Regions from separate parts of the Micromonospora sp. CPCC 205554 genome, predicted to be linked through region 3. Evidence: riboswitches for the same ligand, from Rfam matches in the RefSeq annotation. Region 3 holds a riboswitch; each other region holds the start of a gene.
What was found. A riboswitch is a leader RNA that binds a small molecule or an ion and turns the genes downstream of it on or off. The one in region 3 is predicted to bind cyclic di-AMP.
Positions count from the first base shown of each region.

Region 1: it holds a riboswitch for cyclic di-AMP, as region 3 does, so the genes downstream of both, V6U82_RS14495 (coiled-coil domain-containing protein) here and V6U82_RS00415 (transglycosylase family protein) in region 3, are expected to answer to the same signal.
Region 2: it holds a riboswitch for cyclic di-AMP, as region 3 does, so the genes downstream of both, V6U82_RS25615 (C39 family peptidase) here and V6U82_RS00415 (transglycosylase family protein) in region 3, are expected to answer to the same signal.
Region 4: it holds a riboswitch for cyclic di-AMP, as region 3 does, so the genes downstream of both, V6U82_RS22990 (C40 family peptidase) here and V6U82_RS00415 (transglycosylase family protein) in region 3, are expected to answer to the same signal.

Region 1 covers NZ_JBAKHP010000009.1:2,846-7,477, forward strand. Annotated here, with positions in the region: gene V6U82_RS14480 (hypothetical protein) at 1-149, opposite strand, end outside; gene V6U82_RS14485 (STAS domain-containing protein) at 572-931, shown strand; gene V6U82_RS14490 (SRPBCC family protein) at 1,033-1,485, shown strand; gene V6U82_RS14495 (coiled-coil domain-containing protein) at 1,511-2,584, opposite strand; cyclic di-AMP (ydaO/yuaA leader) riboswitch at 2,589-2,719, opposite strand; gene V6U82_RS14500 (cation diffusion facilitator family transporter) at 2,863-3,777, opposite strand; gene V6U82_RS14505 (HelD family protein) at 3,869-4,632, opposite strand, start outside.
Region 2 covers NZ_JBAKHP010000027.1:59,029-63,660, reverse strand. Annotated here, with positions in the region: gene V6U82_RS25625 (hypothetical protein) at 1-336, shown strand, start outside; gene V6U82_RS25620 (hypothetical protein) at 464-1,228, shown strand; cyclic di-AMP (ydaO/yuaA leader) riboswitch at 1,535-1,677, shown strand; gene V6U82_RS25615 (C39 family peptidase) at 1,871-2,716, shown strand; gene V6U82_RS25610 (alpha/beta fold hydrolase) at 2,937-3,683, shown strand; gene V6U82_RS25605 (CDP-glycerol glycerophosphotransferase family protein) at 3,709-4,632, opposite strand, start outside.
Region 3 covers NZ_JBAKHP010000001.1:84,478-89,109, forward strand. Annotated here, with positions in the region: gene V6U82_RS00405 (M4 family metallopeptidase) at 1-747, shown strand, start outside; gene V6U82_RS00410 (YbaB/EbfC family nucleoid-associated protein) at 916-1,365, opposite strand; gene V6U82_RS00415 (transglycosylase family protein) at 1,549-2,184, opposite strand; cyclic di-AMP (ydaO/yuaA leader) riboswitch at 2,183-2,328, opposite strand; gene V6U82_RS00420 (LLM class flavin-dependent oxidoreductase) at 2,500-4,062, shown strand; gene V6U82_RS00425 (winged helix-turn-helix transcriptional regulator) at 4,110-4,586, shown strand; gene V6U82_RS00430 (SDR family oxidoreductase) at 4,619-4,632, shown strand, end outside.
Region 4 covers NZ_JBAKHP010000021.1:93,010-97,641, forward strand. Annotated here, with positions in the region: gene dcd (dCTP deaminase) at 1-499, shown strand, start outside; gene V6U82_RS22990 (C40 family peptidase) at 564-1,595, opposite strand; cyclic di-AMP (ydaO/yuaA leader) riboswitch at 1,609-1,743, opposite strand; gene V6U82_RS22995 (N-acetylmuramoyl-L-alanine amidase) at 1,982-4,015, shown strand; gene V6U82_RS23000 (C40 family peptidase) at 4,089-4,632, opposite strand, start outside.

The DNA.
Region 1 (4,632 bases), on a different contig from region 3:
GCCAGGCCGGAGGAGCTGCGGCGGGCGGTACGGGTGGCGTCGCGCACGCTGTCACCGGCGGAACCGACGGCGGAGAGCAGGTGCTGCCACGCCTGGTCGGCGACCCGCTCGGCCTTGCCCCGGCGGTCCAGCAGGTTGGATCCGAACATCGTTCTACCTCCTCGGGTGCCGAAGGCCGGCGGCCACTTCGGACTCCGGTGCCCATCCGGCGGGTTCACTGTCTCGGGCAGTGCCCCACCGGCGCGCCCGGCAAACCATGCCCCGGTCACGGGCGGCCCGGGGCGGCGAACGGGACGAACCACCCGAACGCGCCGGGACCGGTGCCCACGGGACGTGCGTGCGCCCGCTACCCTGGTCGGCGGATCGGCCGGGCCCGCCCGGCCGCAGGGCTGGCCGCGGCCGGCCTCGAAGGGGAAACTGGAACCCGGAGGTCCGGATTGGGTACGCCCAGGTGTGCCCAGTTCGCGAATTGCTCATCCCGGGGGGTGGCGACCGGGCCGTCGGAGGAATACGCTCGGTCGCGGCCCGCGTACTGATGAGGCGCCCGTCATGGGCGAGTGGAGGTGCTCGCGTGAGCCTGTCGATCGTGAAGTCGGTGCGGCCGGGTGGTGTCGTCCAGATCGCGCCCCGTGGGGAGATCGACGTCGACACCGCGTACGAGGTGCGGGAAGCGATCGCCGAAGTGCTCGCGAAGGGCCGTCCCTCGCGGATCGAGCTGAACATGCGGCTCGTCACGTTCATCGACTCGGTCGGCATCAGCGCCATGGTCGCGGGCTTCCAGACCTGCGAGGTCAGCGGCGTCAAGCTCGTGGTCACCGAGCCGAGCCGGTTCGTGCACCGGCAGCTCTGGGTGACCGGCCTGCTCGGCCTGTTCGGCGCGCCCGAGCCGTGGTTCGCCGACGACACCCCCGAGGTGCTGCCCGGCGCCTGAGCGCCGTTCACACCCCCTGCGGCCAGGGGACCTTCTACCCGTTGCCAGTCCGGCGTCGGTACGGGACGATCGTCGCGACGCACGACGGCGAGGGGGCCCGCTTGCAGAGCAGCGACAGCTTCAGCTACACCGTGCAGGCCCGGTGCAGCCGGGCCGAAGCGGTGGCCCTGCTGGGTGACCTGAGTCGCCAGGGTGAGCTGCATCCGCTGATCGTCCGGGTCCGGACGCTGCCGTCCCGGCCGGGCGCGCTGGCCAGCTACGCGATCACCGACCGGCTGCAACTCGGCCCGCTGCACTTCCCGGTCACGTACCAGGCGGACGTGCTGATCGCGAGCGAGGACGAGGTGGTCACCGTGGCACGGCAGCAACCCGCCACGACGGTACGCAACCACACCCGGCTGCGCGACGAGCCCGACGGCACGGTACGCATCGACGTGGAGATCACGCTCACCGCGCCGGCGCCGCTGTTCGGGTACGCGTTCCGCCAGGCCCGGGCGGCTCACCTGGGCCTGGCGGCGCGTCTCGGAGCGACCCTGGAGGGCCGGCCGGCCTGATCCGGCCGGTCCCTTCCGGGCGCGCTCAGTACACCGACAGGTGCACGTGGTTGGTGTGGTCGCTGGACGGGTCGCCGTTACCGCCGCTGTACGACTTCCACCCGCTGCTGGGCAGCCAGATCTGCTTGAACCAGATCACGTAGAGCACGGCGAGCGGGTCGGCGTTGCGCACGAAGTACGCGGCCAGGTTGTTGCCGTACGTCCGGTCGCCGCCGGTGGCCACGCCGCCGAAGCCGTTCTTCTGCGCGGCGAAGTCGCAGGCCCGCCCCTTCGGGTGCTCACCCGAGCCGCTGGGCCGGTGGCAGGAGACGTACCGGGTGAAGCCCGCCGCCTTGGCCTGTTGCAGCGCGTGCAGCGTGCGCGGCGTGATGCAGCCGTTCGCCGGGGTCGGGTCGTTGACGCTGCACGACTCCGACGGCCAGGAGCCGTCCGAGTTGCGCGGCGCGGGCTTCGCGTTCTTGCTGGAGGTGCCCTGGACGCTGCCACCGCCGCTGCTGCTGCGCGAAGCCCGGTCGTTCGCCACCTCCAGGGCGCGCTCGGCCTGCTCCTTGCGCTTGCCCATCACCGCGACCTGCTTGCGCTGCTCGCGGATCTCGCCGTCGAGCTGGACTCGGGTGCGGGTGGCCTCGTCCCGGGTGGCGATCAGGTCGCGCAGCGTACGGTCCTCGTGCGCGGCGACCTGCTCCAGCGCCGCGGCCCGGTCCATGAAACCCTCCGGGCTGCTGCTGCCGAGCAGCGCCCCGGCGGTGCCCAGGCGGCCGTTGCGGTACGCCACGGCGGCGATCTCGCCGACCTTGGCGTCCCGGACGGCCAGCTCGGCGCCGACCGTCTTGAGTTGTTCGTTGAGTTGCTTCTGGCGGCTCACCGACCGGTTCAGCGCGGCCTTCGCCTCCAGCCAGCCCTTGCTGGCCGCGTCGAGCTGGGCGCGCAGTTCGGGCGTGCCGCCCTCGTCGTCGCCGGGCGCGGCGGCGAGCAGGCCGGTCGCCGGCGCCGCCGAGGCGGGGGAGGCCGGAACGGTCGCGACGCCGAGGGTCAGCGTCGCGACGAGCAGGGCCGCCAACCGGGCGGCCGTCCGTCGTACAGGTGCCACTGGGGGCATTCACACGTCCTTCCGTCAGCGCCGACCGGGTTAGCTGACGGGTTCGGGACGGAAGATCCCTACCGCTGACGCGGATGCACCCCACGTACGTGGTTCCCCGGCTCGTCCCTGCGGACGATTAGGCGACGGCCGCCCCACCGGGGCCGGTGGCGCCCGCGGGTGCGGCCGCGACCGAGACTACCGGCGCTGCCCGGGCACGGCTCCGTGGAGGAGTGCCACTAGGCGGGGCAAAACCGGCATAAGACTACATCAGTCACAGTGATTTAAGTGTGTCCTAATCACCACTCGGTCGGTCCGCACACGCCGGCTGACGCTCCGGGTTCGACCTGCAACGTGGCGTGGTCGATGGAGAAGTCCTCGTGCAGGGCGGCCCGCGCGGCGGCGAGCACCCCGCCCGGGTCCACGCCCGGGTCGGTGGTCAGGTGTGCCGAGGCCACCTCCATGCCCGAGGTGAGCGTCCAGACGTGCAGGTCGTGCACCTCGGCCACGCCGGGCACGGCGGCCAGCCGGTCGCGCACGGCGGTCACCTGGAGGTGCTCCGGCGCGGCCTGCACCAGGATGCGCAGCGCGGCCCGGCCGAGCCGCCAGGTGCGCGGCAGGATGAACAGGCCGATCCCGACGGCGACCAGTGGGTCCGCCCACCACCAGTCGGTCACCGCGATGACCAGCGCGGCGGCGATCACGCCGAGCGAGCCGAGCAGGTCGCCGAGCACCTCCAGGTACGCCCCCCTCAGGTTGATGCTCTCCTTCGACCCGGCGCGCAGCAGCGCGAACGCGACGATGTTGGCGAGCAGGCCGAGCACCGCCACCACGAGCATCGGACCGGCCAGCACCTCCGGCGGCTCGCCGAAGCGGCGTACCGCCTCGACCAGGACGTAGATGGCGACGGCGCCGAGCAGCACGGCGTTGGCGAGGGCGGCGAGCACCTCCAGCCGGTAGAGGCCGAACGTGCGTTGCGGGTCGGTGCCGGCGCGGCGGGTGGCGGTGATCGCCGCGAGGGCCATGCCGATGCCGAGGACGTCGGTGAACATGTGCCCGGCGTCGGAGAGCAGCGCCAGTGAGCCGGTCGTGAAGGCGGCCACCGCCTCGACCACCATCAGGGCGGCGAGCAGCGCGAATGCGGCCCAGAGACGGCCCCGGTGGCGGTGTGCCGCGTTGGCCACCGCGCCGCTGTGGTCATGACCTGCGCCCACGCCAACACCCTCCCTGCCGCGTACCGGCCCGGCCCAATGTATGTTCACATCGCTATGTGTGCAAGTGAACTGTGGGTGGCGGCGGGGCCCGTCACCCCACCGGGTCGAGCGTGGTGAGGCGCTGGGTCGCCCGGGACAGCGCCACGTAGAGCGTGCGCACGCCCGAGCCGGGGTCGGACCGGATCTCGCCCGGCGCCACCAACACCACGCCGTCGTACTCCATGCCCTTGGCCTGGAGGCTGGTGACGACCTGGAGCCGGCCCGCGCCGAGCGCGCCCAGCCAGCCCGCCACCTCGTCCCGGCGCGGCACCGGCGTGATCACGCCGACGGTGCCCTCCACCTGCGCGAGCAGCGCCTCGGCCGCCTCGACGGTGGCCGCCGGCAGGTCGGCGGCGGGCACCGTGCGCTCGATCGGCGGAACGCCCGTGGACCGGACCGCGTCGGGCAGCGGCAGATCCGGGTAGAGCCGGCGGATCTCCGCCGCCGCCACCGCGAAGATCTCCGCCGAGTTGCGGTAGTTGGTGGTCAGCTCGTAGCGGTGCCGCTTGCGCCGGCCCAGCGCCTGGTCACGGGCCCGGTCCAGCTCCTGCGGGTCGCCCGTCCAGGCGGTCTGCGCCGGGTCACCGACCACGGTCCAGGACGCCAGCCGCCCGCGCCGGCCGATCATCCGCCACTGCATCGGCGAGACGTCCTGCGACTCGTCCACCACCACGTGAGCGTAGTCGCGGTAGTCGCCCGGACGCTCCCGCGCCGCCGCGCGGGCGGCGCGCTGCCGGTCGGCGTACGTGCTCAGCTCGCGCACACCACCGGCGAGCTGGTACGGGTCGCGCTTGGGCCGGGCCCGCTGCACCGGCT
Region 2 (4,632 bases), on a different contig from region 3:
ATCGCGCTCACCTGCCCCGTGTGGTGGGTGGCGCGCTGGACCGCCCGGATGCTCGCCAGTCTCGCCGTGGTCGTCGCCTGTTCGTTCGGCGCCGCCACGCTGCCGGCCGGTGTCGCCGCTGCCGCCCCGGCTCCGGCGGTCGCCGCCTCGGCGTACCCGGTCACGGGCGCCTCGACCGCCGCGCGGCCGGAGGTCGACCGCGTGGCCGAGCGGCCGGCCTCGCCCGCCGGTGTCCCGGCGCCCGCTCGCCGGGCGACGGTCCCGGCCGTCGCGGAGCCGGTCCCGGCCGGACGGGCCGCCGCGCCGGCCGGCCCACGGGCCCCGCCCGCCCGCTGATCCGCCCACGGGCCGCGCCCGTTCCCGCACCCACCGAACGTCATTCCCGCACCCGCCTCCCGGTGGCCCGCCCGCCCCGGCCGGCCGTGCGGCCCTCCCGCCAGGTCCTTCCCGTGAGGTGCCGACCATGTCGCAGACCGCTCTGTACCACTTCCTCACCTCCGTGCCCGAGGCCGCCGCCATCTGGTCCTTCCTGCTGCTGCTCGCCCTCGGCCTGCTCGCCGCGCTCGTCGCCCGGCCCGAACGCGAACCCGCGCCGGAGGCCGCCCCCGACCCGGCCGACGCCGACGCCGCCCGCCGCGACGACCTGATCCGGTACGCCGAGGAGGTGGCGGTGGCCGCCGCCGGGGCCGCCCAGACGGCCCGTCGCCGCCGGGAGCGGTGGCTGGCCGCGCAGGACGAGGCGGACCGGGCCTGGACCGCGTACGACGAGGCGGACGCCGCCGCCCGCCGCCTGGCCGGCGCCGCCGCGCTGCCCGCCCCGCACACCCCGCGGACTCCGGCCGAGTACGCGGCCCGGGAGCGCTGGCTGCACCACGCCGCCATGACGGCGCACTGGCGGGGCGACCTGACCGCCCGTCAGCTCGCCGACGTGCTGGCGCGCCGCAACGGGTGGGATCCGCGCCGGCACCCGGCCGAGCAGGAGATCGTGCTGGCCCGCACCGTCCGGGACGGGCGCCGGGCCGGATGGGAGAGCGCCGCCGAGCGGGAGCGGGCGGCGTGGCGGGACGCGGAACTGGCCGCCGAGGCCGCCCGGACGCTCGCCGCCGAGGCGTACGCGGCCACGGCGGCACTGCGGCCCGTCCCGGCGTACCGGAGCGCGACGACGAGCGCCCTGCCGGTGCCCGCGGCGGTCCGGAACGCCCGGTGGCGCCCGGCGCGGGTCGGCTGAGCGTCGTCTCGACCGAATCGTTACCCGGAATGTGGTGAGCCCGGTCACCCGGGCCGCCGAAACGGGCGTCGGGCGCAGAACAGGTCATCGAGCCGCGCGATTGCGGGGCCGGTGCCCGCCGTCTGTCCGCTTTCCGCCGCCAGGCGCCCTCGAAACTGCTTGTCCCATTGAGTGAAGTCAGTAACCGGGTGTTCCGAAATCCGTTACCGCGGATCATGTTTACGCAGGTGGGAGCGCTTGGCATGGGACATACCCACCGGTAGTGTCGGCGCGTCCGATGCGGTAATCGATCGCCGACGGCGACGCCGCACCGACCCGCCTAATCGTGTTCCACGAACCGGGGACCCATGAGCACCATCGGGGTGAATCCGCGAGCCCACGGCCCGCGGTAGGGCGTACTTCCCGCCCGAATCCGTCAGCTAACCCGGTCGGCGGCCACGGAAGGAGTACCCCTCGTGCCCACCCCTCGATCGTCCCCCCGCCTCCACGGCATCGCGGTGCCCGCGCTCGCCTGACGCGCGACCGGCAACCGCCCCCTGGGCGCCCGGCATCACGGGCGTTCCCGATCCCCCCGGCCATCCGGCCCCGCCAGCACGCGTGAGTTCCTCCGCGTGCCGGGCCGGCGTGCGCCGCTCACGCCCCGTGGAGGATTTCTTGAAGCACCACCTGAAGCGTCAGCTGCGACGGATCGTCACCGAACGCCCGTACCAGATCATCGCCGGATCGGCCGCCGCGCTCGTGCTGGCGGCCGGCGCCGGCACCGTCGCCACCGCCGGTGACGACGCCCCGGTCCAGGAGAACACCGCAGCGGTCGCCGACCTCGGCGCCGCCCGCCTCGGCGAGCAGCCCGCCAGCCGCGGCGAGGCCCGCATCGCCGTACCGCCCAGCGCCTCCGCCGCGCCCAGCGCGTCGCCGAGCGCCTCCCCGTCGAAGAAGGCCACGGCCGACCCGGACACCACGCCCAAGGCCAAGCCGAAGCCGCCGTCGAGCAAGACGCTCGACTACGACTACCAGGCGCAGATCAACTACTTCTACTGCGGGCCGGCCGCCGTGCGCAACGCGCTCAGCGCCGCCGGCATCGAGCGCAGCCAGGACGCGCTGGCCGGTCCCCTCGGCACCACCGAGATGGGCACCAACTCGGCCGAGGACACCACCCGCGTGCTCAACCAGCAGGTCAAGGGCAACCCGTACCGGACCCGCATGATTCCCGGCACCGCCACCCCGGCCCAGATGGACCGGCTCCAGGCAGACGTGGTCGAGGCGATCAGCAACGGCCGCGCGGTCGTCGCGAACGTCGCCGGTACCGCCACCGACACCAACGGTGGCTGGCACTCGTTCCCGGGCGGCCACTACGTCGCTGTGGTCGGCTACAAGAACGACGGCCGGACCGTACGCATCGCCGACTCGGCCGACCCGTCGCTGCCGTCGTACTGGGTCACCACGATCGACCTGGCGCACTGGGTCTCCACACGCGGCTACTCCGCCTGATTCCCGCACACCCGAAGGCCGGCACCCCACCCGGGGCGCCGGCCTTCCCCGTGTGTGGCATGCGCCGCCCCGGCTCGCCGATCTTGGACTTGTGGCGCCCAGTATGACCGGCTCGCCCGCTATGGAAGGTGCCACAACTCCAAGATCGACGGCGAGGGCGGGGTGCGGGTGGCGGGGTTCGGTCTCGCGTGTCGTGTGCGGGCGGTGGCAGACTGCGCCAATGGGCGATGCGACGGGGAAGCGGCACCTGATTCTCCTGCACGGCATGGGTGCCACCGGCGAGGTGTGGCTGCCCTGGGCGCCGCTGCTGGAACGCGGCTGGCCCGGCCGCTGGCTCGCCCCCGACCTGGCGGGACACGGCTGGTCGCCGCCGCTCGACGGCTACTCGTTCGAGGCCCTGGCCCAGCGCGTGGTCGACGGGCTCGGCCCGGTCCGGCTCGGCCCCGAGGACCGGCTGGTGCTGCTCGGGCACTCGCTCGGCGGGGTGGTGGCGCTGGCGCTCGCGGCCCGGCAGCGAGGGCTTCCGGTCGACGCGGTGGTGGGGCTCGGCATCAAGGCGGTCTGGTCCCCGGCCGAGCTGGCCAAGTCGGAGGAGCTGGCCGCCCGGCCGGTGACCTGGTTGGCCAGCCGTGACGAGGCGGCCCGCCGCTACCTGCGGGTCTCCGGGCTCGCCGGGCTGTTCGCACCGGACCACCCGGTGGTGGAGGCGGGGCTGCGCCGGGTGGACGGCCGCTGGCGGCTCGCGATGGACCCGGCCGCGTTCGCCGTCGGGGAACCCCGGCTGCCGGCCCTGCTGGCCGCCACCGGTGTGCCCGTGCTGCTGGCCCGGGGCGAACTGGACCCGATGGTGACCGACGCGCAGCTCAAGGAGCTGGGCGTGCCGGTGGCCACGCTGCCCGGACTGGGCCACAACGCGCACGTCGAGGACCCGGAGGCGGTGCTCGCCCTGCTCGACCCGTACCTCTGAGGCGGCCGGCCGGGCCGGGCGCGTGCTATCCGGCCGTGCGCGGCGCCGGGACCGCCCAGTCGGGTTCCAGTTCCCGGCGGGCGGCGGTGAGGAACGCCTCGGCGTACCCGTCGGCGGGGAAGTCGCCCAGGTAGCGGGTCCGGGCCGCCCAGCGCCGCGCCGCCTTCGGGTCGGCGTCGAGCAGGTCGGTGAGCACCTCGTCCACGTTCGACATGTCGCGCCGCAGCACGTAGCCGGACGCCGCGAGCGGGAACCGCTCGACGAAGTGCTCACCGTCGGCGCCGGTGTCGGTGACCGCGTACGGCTTGCCGGAGTAGAGCCAGTCGGAGATGACCCCGGAGACGTCGGAGACCAGCGCGTCGGCGCGGTTGACGCACTCGGTGAGCGTCAGCTCCCGGCTCGCGGCGGCGCCCCACAGGTGCGGCCGGCCGGTCTTGGCCCGGTCGGCGGCGAGCAGTTCGGTGAGCCGGGCGAGCTGGCGGGCCGAGGCCGGGTTCTTGTCGGTGTACGGGTGGGCGCGCAGGATCACCGCGGCGCCCCGGTCGATCAGCCGGCGGATCAGCGTCTCGGCCACCGGCAGCGAGCAGTAGTTGGCGTCGGCGTGGTGCCCGGTCCAGGTCGGCGTGTAGAGGACCGTGGGCTGCGCCGGTGAGCTGACCGGCTCCCGGCGTACCTCGACGGCCTCGACCTGGGGCCGGCCGACCACGACGAACTTGTCGGCGGGGATCTCCACGCCGGCGCGGGCGTACCTGTCGATCGCGGCCTGCCCGGCCACGAAGATCTTGTCGAAGATGGCCGAGACCGGGTTGGCGCTGGGGGCCTTGTCGCTGTCGCCGTGGTGCAGCTGCACATGGGTGAGCTGGTTGAACCGGATCACGTGGGCGTTCTTCGCGCCGTGGTTGACGTAGAACGCCACCCGCAGGCTCGGCACCAGCGCCTCGTCGAGCGC
Region 3 (4,632 bases):
CAGCCGTCCAGCTCGACCTGCAACGGCAGCAGCGTGACCGGCCTCGGCATCCAGAAGGCCATGAAGATCATGTACAACGCGATGCTGCTGAAGACCTCGTCCTCGTCGTACCTGAAGTACCGCACCTGGACGCTCCAGGCGGCGAAGAACCTCTACCCGGGCGGCTGCGCGGAGTTCAACACGGTCAAGGCGGCCTGGGACGCGGTGAGCGTGCCGGCCCAGTCCGGTGACCCGACCTGCGCCGGCGGCACCCCGACGCCCACGCCGAGCACCACGACCACCCCGCCGTCGGGCGGCTGCTCCGGCAACAAGCTCGCCAACCCGGGCTTCGAGTCGGGCAACGTGAGCTGGAGCGCCTCGTCCGGCGTCATCACCACCGACAGCGGCCAGGCCGCGCACGGTGGCTCGTACAAGGCGTGGCTGGACGGGTACGGCTCGTCGCACACCGACACGCTCAGCCAGTCGGTGACGATCCCGGCCGGATGCCGGGCGACGTTGAGCTTCTGGCTGCACATCGACAGCGCGGAGTCGACCACCAGCACCGCGTACGACAAGCTCACCGTCAAGGCGGGCGGCACCACGCTGGCCACCTACTCCAACCTGAACAAGGCCACCGGCTACGTGCAGCGGTCCTTCGACATCTCGTCGCTGGCCGGAACCACGGCGACCGTCTCGTTCAGCGGCGTGGAGGACAGCTCGTTGCAGACGTCCTTCGTCGTCGACGACACCGCGGTCATCCTGAGCTGACCGTGGCGTGCGCGGCCGGTCGTCGTCCTCCCGGCGGCCGGCCGCCTCGCCGTGTCAGGCCGGTGCCGCGTGCGGGGCCGGTGCCGTGCCGGACCGGTGCCGCGCCGCGAGTGGCCGGAGCCGCGCGCCGGGGCGGCGCCTCGTCGTGCCGGGGCGTGTGCGGTCGGGTCAGGCCGGGCGCCCGGCCCGGGACGGGGTGCCGCGGTCGCGGTGGATCCGCGCGGCCGCCTCGTGCATCGCGCGGCCGAACAGTTCGGCCTGGTCGCCCATGCTGCCGAGCCGGGCGGCGAGCGCGTCGGCGTCGGCCCGCGCCGATGCGCTGACCTGGGCGTCCAGCTCGGACAGCGCGGCGTTGGCGGCGGTGACGAGGTGTCCGCAGAGGACGTCGAAGGGCTCGCCGGCCAGCTCCGGGTCGATCGTCACGGAATCCAGCCGGCCACCTTGGACGGCGACCGCACGGACCCGCCCGCCGGCGGCCGTGCCCTCGGCGCGGAGCAGGTCGCCCGGCTCGCCGTCGGCGTGCGCCGAGGCCCGGGAGCGCATCGCGGTGAGCGCCTGCTGCGTGCGGGTCAGCAGCTCGTCGAGGCTCGCGGCCGCCGAGAACGGGTCGTTGGTCATTTCCGCGCTTTCTTCACGTCTTAGCCGAGCACCGTGACCCTAGCAACAGGCTCCGACTAATCGCGGTCACCGGCCGTCGCGGGCCGCGCCCCGGCGCCGGGAGCAGGCCGGACACCGGCGACGCGGCGTGTCGCGCACGGGCGGACGGCCGGACGGACCGGCCGGGCGTTCTCCGGACCGCTGTCAGCGCAGGCGCAGCCGCTGACCGGGGAAGATCAGGCCCGGGTCGTCGCCGACCACGGCGCGGTTGCGCTCGTGCAGGGCACGCCAGCCGCCGTCGACGCGCTGCGCCACGGCGATCTCCGACAGCGTGTCCCCGCGCCGGACCACGTACGTCCCGGCACCGGTCGCGGGCTGCGGCGCGACCTTCGTCGCGGGCCGCTCCGGCGCGGCCTTGCGGGGGGCGGCCCGCTTCGGGGCGGCCTTGCGCGGGGTGGCCTTCTCGGACCGGGTCGCCGCGGCGCTCGCCGAGCCGCCCTTCCTGCCGCAGACCGGCCACGCGCCGATGCCCTGCCCGCGCAGCACCTTCTCGGCGACGGCGATCTGCTCGGACCGGCTGGCCAGGTCGGCGCGGGCGGCGTACTTCTGCCCGCCGTAGCCGTTCCAGGTGGCGCGGGAGAACTGGAGCCCGCCGTAGTAGCCGTTGCCGGTGTTGATCTTCCAGTTGCCGCCGGATTCGCAACGCGCGACCGCGTCCCAGTTGACGCCCGCGCTGGCCGGAGCGGCCGGGCCGAACAGGGTCGCGGCGCCGACGGCGGCGCCGGCCAGAACCGCTCCGAGAGCGGTACGGCGGCTTCGGGCTGAGTATTCAGTTGCCATGTGGATTCCTCCACGCCGACGAGGTGAGCTGTCGGGTTCGGGCCGAGGAGCCCGGCCGCCGGTGGCGGCTTCACCCCGAGGTGACGATGCACCGTGGAACGTGTGGTTCCCCCGCTCCCGCACGAGGTTCGGTTACCGGGGCCGGCGGCGGGATTTGGCGTTTCCGGCCCGCGGTGTCCGCGTCTGCGAACGAAACCGACGCTAGGGACGTTTTGCGACGATCGTCCACTTCTTGTGATGCTCTTCACCCGGCCGGGCTACCGGCGGCGGCGCTACGGTGGCAGGGCCAGGCAAGATCACGGGAGGGCGGGACGGATGACCGATCACGGACACGAGCTGACCTTCGGCGGTTTCCTCACCCCCGCCGCCGGGCAGCCCGACCAGGTGGTGGCGCTCGCCCGGCTCTGCGAACAGGTCGGGCTGGATTTGGTCACGTTCCAGGACCACCCGTACCAGCCGGGCTTCCTGGACACTTGGACGCTGATGTCCTACCTGGGCGCGGCCACCGAGCGCATCCGCCTGGCCGGCAACGTGCTCAACCTGCCGCTGCGCCAGCCGGTGGTGCTGGCGCGCAGCATCGCCAGCCTGGACCTGCTCACCGGCGGCCGGGTCGAGCTGGGACTCGGCGCGGGCGCGTTCTGGGACGCGATCGAGGCCGCGGGCGGGCGGCGCCTGTCCCCCAGGGCCGCCGTCGAGGCCCTGGACGAGGCGATCCGGGTGATCCGCGAGGTCTGGGACACCGACCGGCGCGGCATGATCCGCGTCGACGGCGAGCACTACCGGGTGGTCGGCGCCAAGCGCGGGCCGGCGCCGGCGCACCCGGTGGGCATCTGGGTCGGCGCGTACAAGCCGCGCATGCTGCGCCTGGTCGGCCGCGCCGCGGACGGCTGGCTGCCGTCCCTGTCCTACCTGCCCAAGGGCCCCGACGAGCTGCCCGCCCTGAACGCGCTCGTCGACGAGGGCGCCCACGCCGCCGGGCGCGACCCGGCCGCGATCCGCCGCATGCTCAACGTGACCGGCACGTTCGCCCGCTCGTCGGCCGGCTTCCTGGCCGGGCCGCCGGACCAGTGGGTGGAGGAGCTGGCCGGGCTCACGCTGGAGCACGGCATCACCACGTTCATCCTCGGCAGCGACGAGCCGCGCGCGATCCAGATATTCGGCCAGGAGGTCGCGCCCGCGGTGCGGGAGCTGGTCGCCGCCGAGCGCGCCACGCCCGGCGACGGCGCCCGCGCGGCCGCCGAGGAGCAGACCACCGCCGGCGGCCCGAGCACGCTCGGCGTCACCCCCACCCCCGACCCGGGGGTACGCCTGAGCGCGCGCCGCCCCTGGGACGAGTCCACCCGCCCGAGCGCCCCGCCGCCGCCGGACGGACACGTCTACCCGGCCCGGGGACAGGCCGCCGGGCAGCACCTGGTGGACGTGCACGACCACCTGCGCCAGGAGCTGGCCCAGGTGCGCGACCTGCTGGAACAGGTCAAGCGGGGCTCGGTCTCGCCGGGCCGGGCGCGGGCCGCCCTCAACGAGATGACCATGCGGCAGAACAACTGGACGCTCGGGGCGTACTGCGCGGCGTACTGCACGATGGTCACCCAGCACCACGGGCTGGAGGACGCCTCGATCTTCCCGCACCTGCGCCGCTCCGAGGCCGGCCTGGCCGCCGTGCTGGACCGCCTGGAGGAGGAGCACGTGGTGATCCACGGGGTGGTGGAGAGCGTCGACCGGGCGCTCGTCGAGCTGGTCCGCCGGCCCGGCGACTTCACCGGCCTCCAGGAGGCGGTGGACCTGCTCACCGACACGCTGCTGTCGCACCTGTCGTACGAGGAGCACCAGATCGTGGAGCCGCTGGCCCGGCACGGATTCTTCCCCGGCCAGCTGTGAGGTAGCTGACTTTTGCTTTCCTAAGTCAGGTGGGTACCGTCGACGCCATGACGGACCTCCTCGCGCAGCGTGACTCCTGGTCCACCGCCAACTGCTCGATCGCCCGGGCGCTGGAGGTGGTCGGCAACCGCACCACGCTGCTCCTGCTGCGGGAGGCGTCGTTCGGCACCCGCCGCTTCGACGACTTCGCCCGGCGGGTCGGTGTCAGCGAGCCGGTGGCCGCCGCCCGCCTCAAGCAGCTCGTCGCCGACGGGCTGCTCGACCGGCGTCCCTACCGCGAGCCCGGGCAGCGCACCCGTGACGAGTACGTGCTCACTGCGAAGGGGAGCGACCTGATCCCGGTGCTGGTCGCGCTGCGGCAGTGGGGCGACGCGTACGCCGCCGACGAGGCCGGCCCGGCGGTCCGGGTGGCCCACGAGGAGTGCGGCGCCGCGGTGCACGCCCGGCTGCGCTGCGACGCCGGGCACGACGTACCCCCCGGCGAGCTGGCCGTCCTGCCCGGTCCGGGCCTGCTGTCCGCCTGACCTCCCTTCCCCACCACCTCTCGGAGCGAGACATGAAGATCGCTGG
Region 4 (4,632 bases), on a different contig from region 3:
GCAGCCGTCGAGCATCGACGTACGCCTGGACCGGCTGTTCCGGGTCTTCAACAACCACCTCTACACGCACATCGACCCGTCGATCCAGCAGGACGACCTGACCTCGATGGTGGAGGTGCCGGAGGGGCAGCCGTTCGTGCTGCACCCGGGCGAGTTCGTGCTCGCCTCCACCCTTGAGGTGATCTCGCTGGGTGACCAGCTCGCCGGCCGGCTGGAGGGCAAGTCGAGCCTCGGGCGGCTGGGGCTGCTGACCCACTCGACCGCCGGCTTCATCGACCCGGGTTTCTCCGGTCACGTCACGCTGGAGCTGTCGAACGTGGCGAACCTGCCGATCACGCTCTGGCCGGGCATGAAGATCGGCCAGCTCTGCATCTTCCGGCTCTCCTCGCCGGCCGAGCACCCGTACGGCTCGGCCGTCTACGGCTCGCGTTACCAGGGGCAGCGCGGTCCCACGCCGAGCCGGTCCTGGCAGAGCTGGCGCACCTGGCCGACCCGCTGACGGCGCCCACAGTTGTTAATAGGGGCCCCCTCCTCTACCGGAGGCGTTAAGAGGGGGCCCTTCCTTACACCCGGCCGTAGCTGTTGATGTCGCCGTCGTCGACCCGCTTCATGGTGATGGGCTTGCCGGACTGGGAGGCGTGCACCACCCAGCCGTCGCCCACGTACATCGCCACGTGGTGCAGGTCGCTGTAGTAGAAGACGAGGTCACCGGCGCGCAGCTCGGCCCGGCTGATCCGCTGCGTCACGCCGTGCTGCTGGCGCGCGCTGTGCGGCAGCGAGACGCCGCCCTTGGCCCAGGCCGCCATGGTGAGGCCCGAGCAGTCGAAGTGGTCCGGTCCGGCCGCGCCCCAGACGTAGATCTTGCCGATCTGGGCACAGGCGAACTTGACCGCCGCACCGGCCGGGCCGCCGGGGTAGCCGGCCGGGCACGGCGCCGGGCGCAGCGGGCCGCCGCCACCCTTGCCGTACACCTTGAGCCGCAGCTTCTCCAGCTTGGCGATCTCGGCGTCGATCTGCTTCTTCTTCGCCGCGAGCTGGGCCTCGGTACGCGCCAGACCGGCGATCATCTCGTCCAGCGGCTTCTTCTTCGCCGCCAGCTCGTCGCGCAGGGCGGCGACGGAGCGCACCTGCTCGTGCTGGCGGTGCGCGAAGCGGTCGAGCAGTTCCAGGCCGTTCACCAGGTCACCGGGTGAACGGCTGCCCAGCAGCGCGTTCACGGTGGAGAGGTTGTCGCCCTTGTAGGCGTCGGCGGCGAGCCCGCCGACCTGGCCGAGCGCGGCGTCCACCCGGGCCTGGAGGGGTGCGATCTGCCGGCCGAGCGCGTCGGCCTGTTTGCGCCGCGCGGCGAGCTGCCCGCGTACGGCGTTGACCTGTTCGATGACCGGTTCGAGCTTGTTCCAGTCGCGGTCGATCTGGGCCTCGATCTCGGCGACCGAGGGTTCGGCGTGTGCCGCCGTGGCGCCGCCGGTCAGGACGACTGCGGTGCCGACGAGGGCGGCGAGGGCGGTGGTGAAGCGGGACCAGCGGGTACGCGGCACAGCCGTGGACCGGTCGACCGACCGGTTCGACGACGGCCGCGGGGCATGGAGTGCCACCGGGCGTCCGTACTCCTTCTTCCGTACCGCCTACCGGGTTAGCTGACGGATTCGGGCGGGAAGGGAGCCGCCCTACCGCATCGCTGCGGATTCACCCCAGGTACCTGGTTCCCCGGCTCGCCCGCAGGCGACTCGGCGGTGTCGGACCGTCACCGACCGGGTTGGACGGTGAGACGTGCGGCCGACGATTCACCAGAGTAGGGACCACCGTTATCGATCCGCAACTTCCAGCGCCGTGACACTCCGTACGCGGTGTGGGGCCACACCCCGCGCGGAGGTGAAATTTTCTTTCAAGGCTGATTACCCACTGGAAAGGTATTGACCCCTGCGGGTGTGCGGAGTGAGGGTGGAAACGCAGTGACCCCCATCCCTGTCCAGGAGGTTCGATGCACCTCTCCGCCCCGCCGTCGGGCAGACGGATACTGCTCGCCGCCGCCGTGGCCGCAGCCACCGCGCTGGCGACGACCGGCCCGGTGACCGCCGCGCCGGACACGACCGCGCCCACGAGCGACCGGCAACAACAGTACGCCGCCGCCGCGGCCGAGTACGGCGTGCCGCAGAACGTGCTGCTCGGCGTCTCCTATCTGGAGTCCCGCTGGGACACCCACACCGGGCAGCCCAGCACCAGCGGCGGCTACGGCCCGATGCACCTGACCGACGCCGCGCACATCCTCGCCACGCCGGGCAGCGCCCACGTCGACGAGGACGAGGACCCGCGCGGCGACGACGCCCGCCCGCTCAAGCTCGATCCGGCCACGGCCGCCGCGCCGGAGCGGGAGACCCCGCTGCCGCCGGCCTCGCTCCAGACGCTCGACGCCGCCGCCGCGCTGACCGGGCTCGACGCGGGCACGCTGCGGACCGACCCGGCCGCGAACATCCGCGGTGGCGCGGCGCTGCTGGCGTCGTACCAGAAGGCTCTGGGTGGGCCGGTCGGCGCCGGCACCGACCCGGCGGCCTGGTACGCCGCGGTGGCCAAGTACTCCGGCGCGGACACCTCCGACGCGGCGGCGGCCTTCGCCGACGAGGTCTACGACCAGCTCGGCCAGGGCGCCAGCCGGACCACCGACGACGGGCAGCGGGTCACGCTCGCCGCCACCGCCTCGAAGCCGGACCGTTCCCGCCTGGCCCGCCTCGGCCTGCGCAACGCCGAGCGGCCGGACGGGCTGGAGTGCCCGGTACGGCTGGCCTGCGAGTGGATTCCCGCGCCGTACGAGCAGCTCAGCGACGACCCGGGCGACTACGGCAACCACGACCTGGGCGACCGGCCGAAGCAGCAGAAGATCGAGTACATCGTCATCCACGACACCGAGGGCTACTTCGGCCCGAGCGTCGACCTGGTGAAGCGGGCCGACTACCTGGGCTGGCACTACACGTTGCGCTCGGTGGACGGCTACATCGCCCAGCACATCAAGGCCAAGGACGTCGGCTGGCACGCCGGCAACTGGTACGTCAACGCCAAGTCCATCGGCCTGGAGCACGAGGGCTTCGCCGGTCAGGGCACCTGGTACACCGAGGCGATGTACCGCACGTCGGCCAAGCTGGTCCGCCACCTGGCGCTCAAGTTCGGCATCCCGATGGACCGGCAGCACATCATCGGCCACGACAACGTGCCCGGCACCACCGCCGCAACGGTGCGCGGGATGCACTGGGATCCGGGCCCGTACTGGGACTGGTCGCACTACTTCGACCTGATGAAGGCGCCGTTCCGCAGCACCGGCACGCCCCGTACCGGCCTGGTCACCATCGACCCGGACTTCGCCACCAACCGGCCGGCGTTCTTCGGCTGCAACCAGCAGCCGCCGGGCGTCCCGACGCCCACCCCGCCGGCGCAGCCGTGCCCGTCGCGCGGCTCCTCGTCGGTGATCCTGCGGACCGCGCCCAGCCCGGACGCCCCGCTCGTCAACGACCTCGGGCTGCGCCCGGACGGCACGCCGGACACGATGTACATCTCCGACCACGGCGCCCGCGCCTCCGCCGGTCAGACGTACGCACTCGCCGGCCGCCAGGGTGACTGGACGGCGATCTGGTACCTCGGCCAGAAGGCGTGGTTCCACAACCCGGCCTCCGCGCCGACCGCCAAGTGGGCCACCGGCTTCGTGGTGACGCCGCGGCCCGGCAAGGCCACCATCCCGGTGTACGGGCGGGCCTACCCGGAGCAGGCCGCCTACCCGGACACCATCCCGTACCAGACCATCTCGCCGCTGCAGTACACGTTCGCCGCCGGCCAGCGGTACGCGGTCGGCGGGGTGCTGCCCGGCGAGTACTACCGGGCGGTGTCGTTCGACGGTTCGGCCCCGGGTGACCGGACCGTGGTCCGCGGCAAGAACCGCTACGTGCAGGTCCAGTTCGGTCACCGGATCATGTTCGTGAACCTGGACGACGTGCTGGTCCTGCCGTCCCCGGTCGGCACGCCACGCTGACCCGGCACCGCACACGGGAAGGCCCCCGGTCCGCGTGGACCGGGGGCCTTCTCGCTGCCAGGGGTGTTGCGGGTCAGGCGACCCGGACGAAGCCGGCGAGCGGCTGGGTGCTGATGCTCGACACCTGGACCGGTTTGCCGGTACGTGGCGCGTGCACCATCACCCCGTTGCCGAGATAGAGCCCGACGTGGTGCAGGTCGGAGCCGAAGAACACCAGGTCACCGGGGCGGGCCTCGGAACGGGAGACCCTGCGGCCCTCGTTCCACTGGGCGCCGGTGAAGTGGGTCAGCGAGATGCCCGCCGCCTTGTACGCGTACTGGGTGAGGCCGGAGCAGTCGAACGAGTTCGGGCCGGTGGCGCCCCACACGTACGGGTCACCGACCTGGGCGCACGCCGTCTTGATGGCGGTCCGTGCGGCGCTGCTGACCACACCGTCGATCTTGGGGCAGCCCGCCGGGCGGATCGAGGTCACCGGGAGCATGGCGGTCAGCCGCTTGATCTCCGAGTCGATCTGCTTCTTCTTCGCCGCGAGGTCGTTCTGCTGCTTGATCTCCAGCGCGATCAGCGCGTCGAGCTTCTCCTTCTGCTTGTTGTACTCGTCGCGCACCTTGAGCACA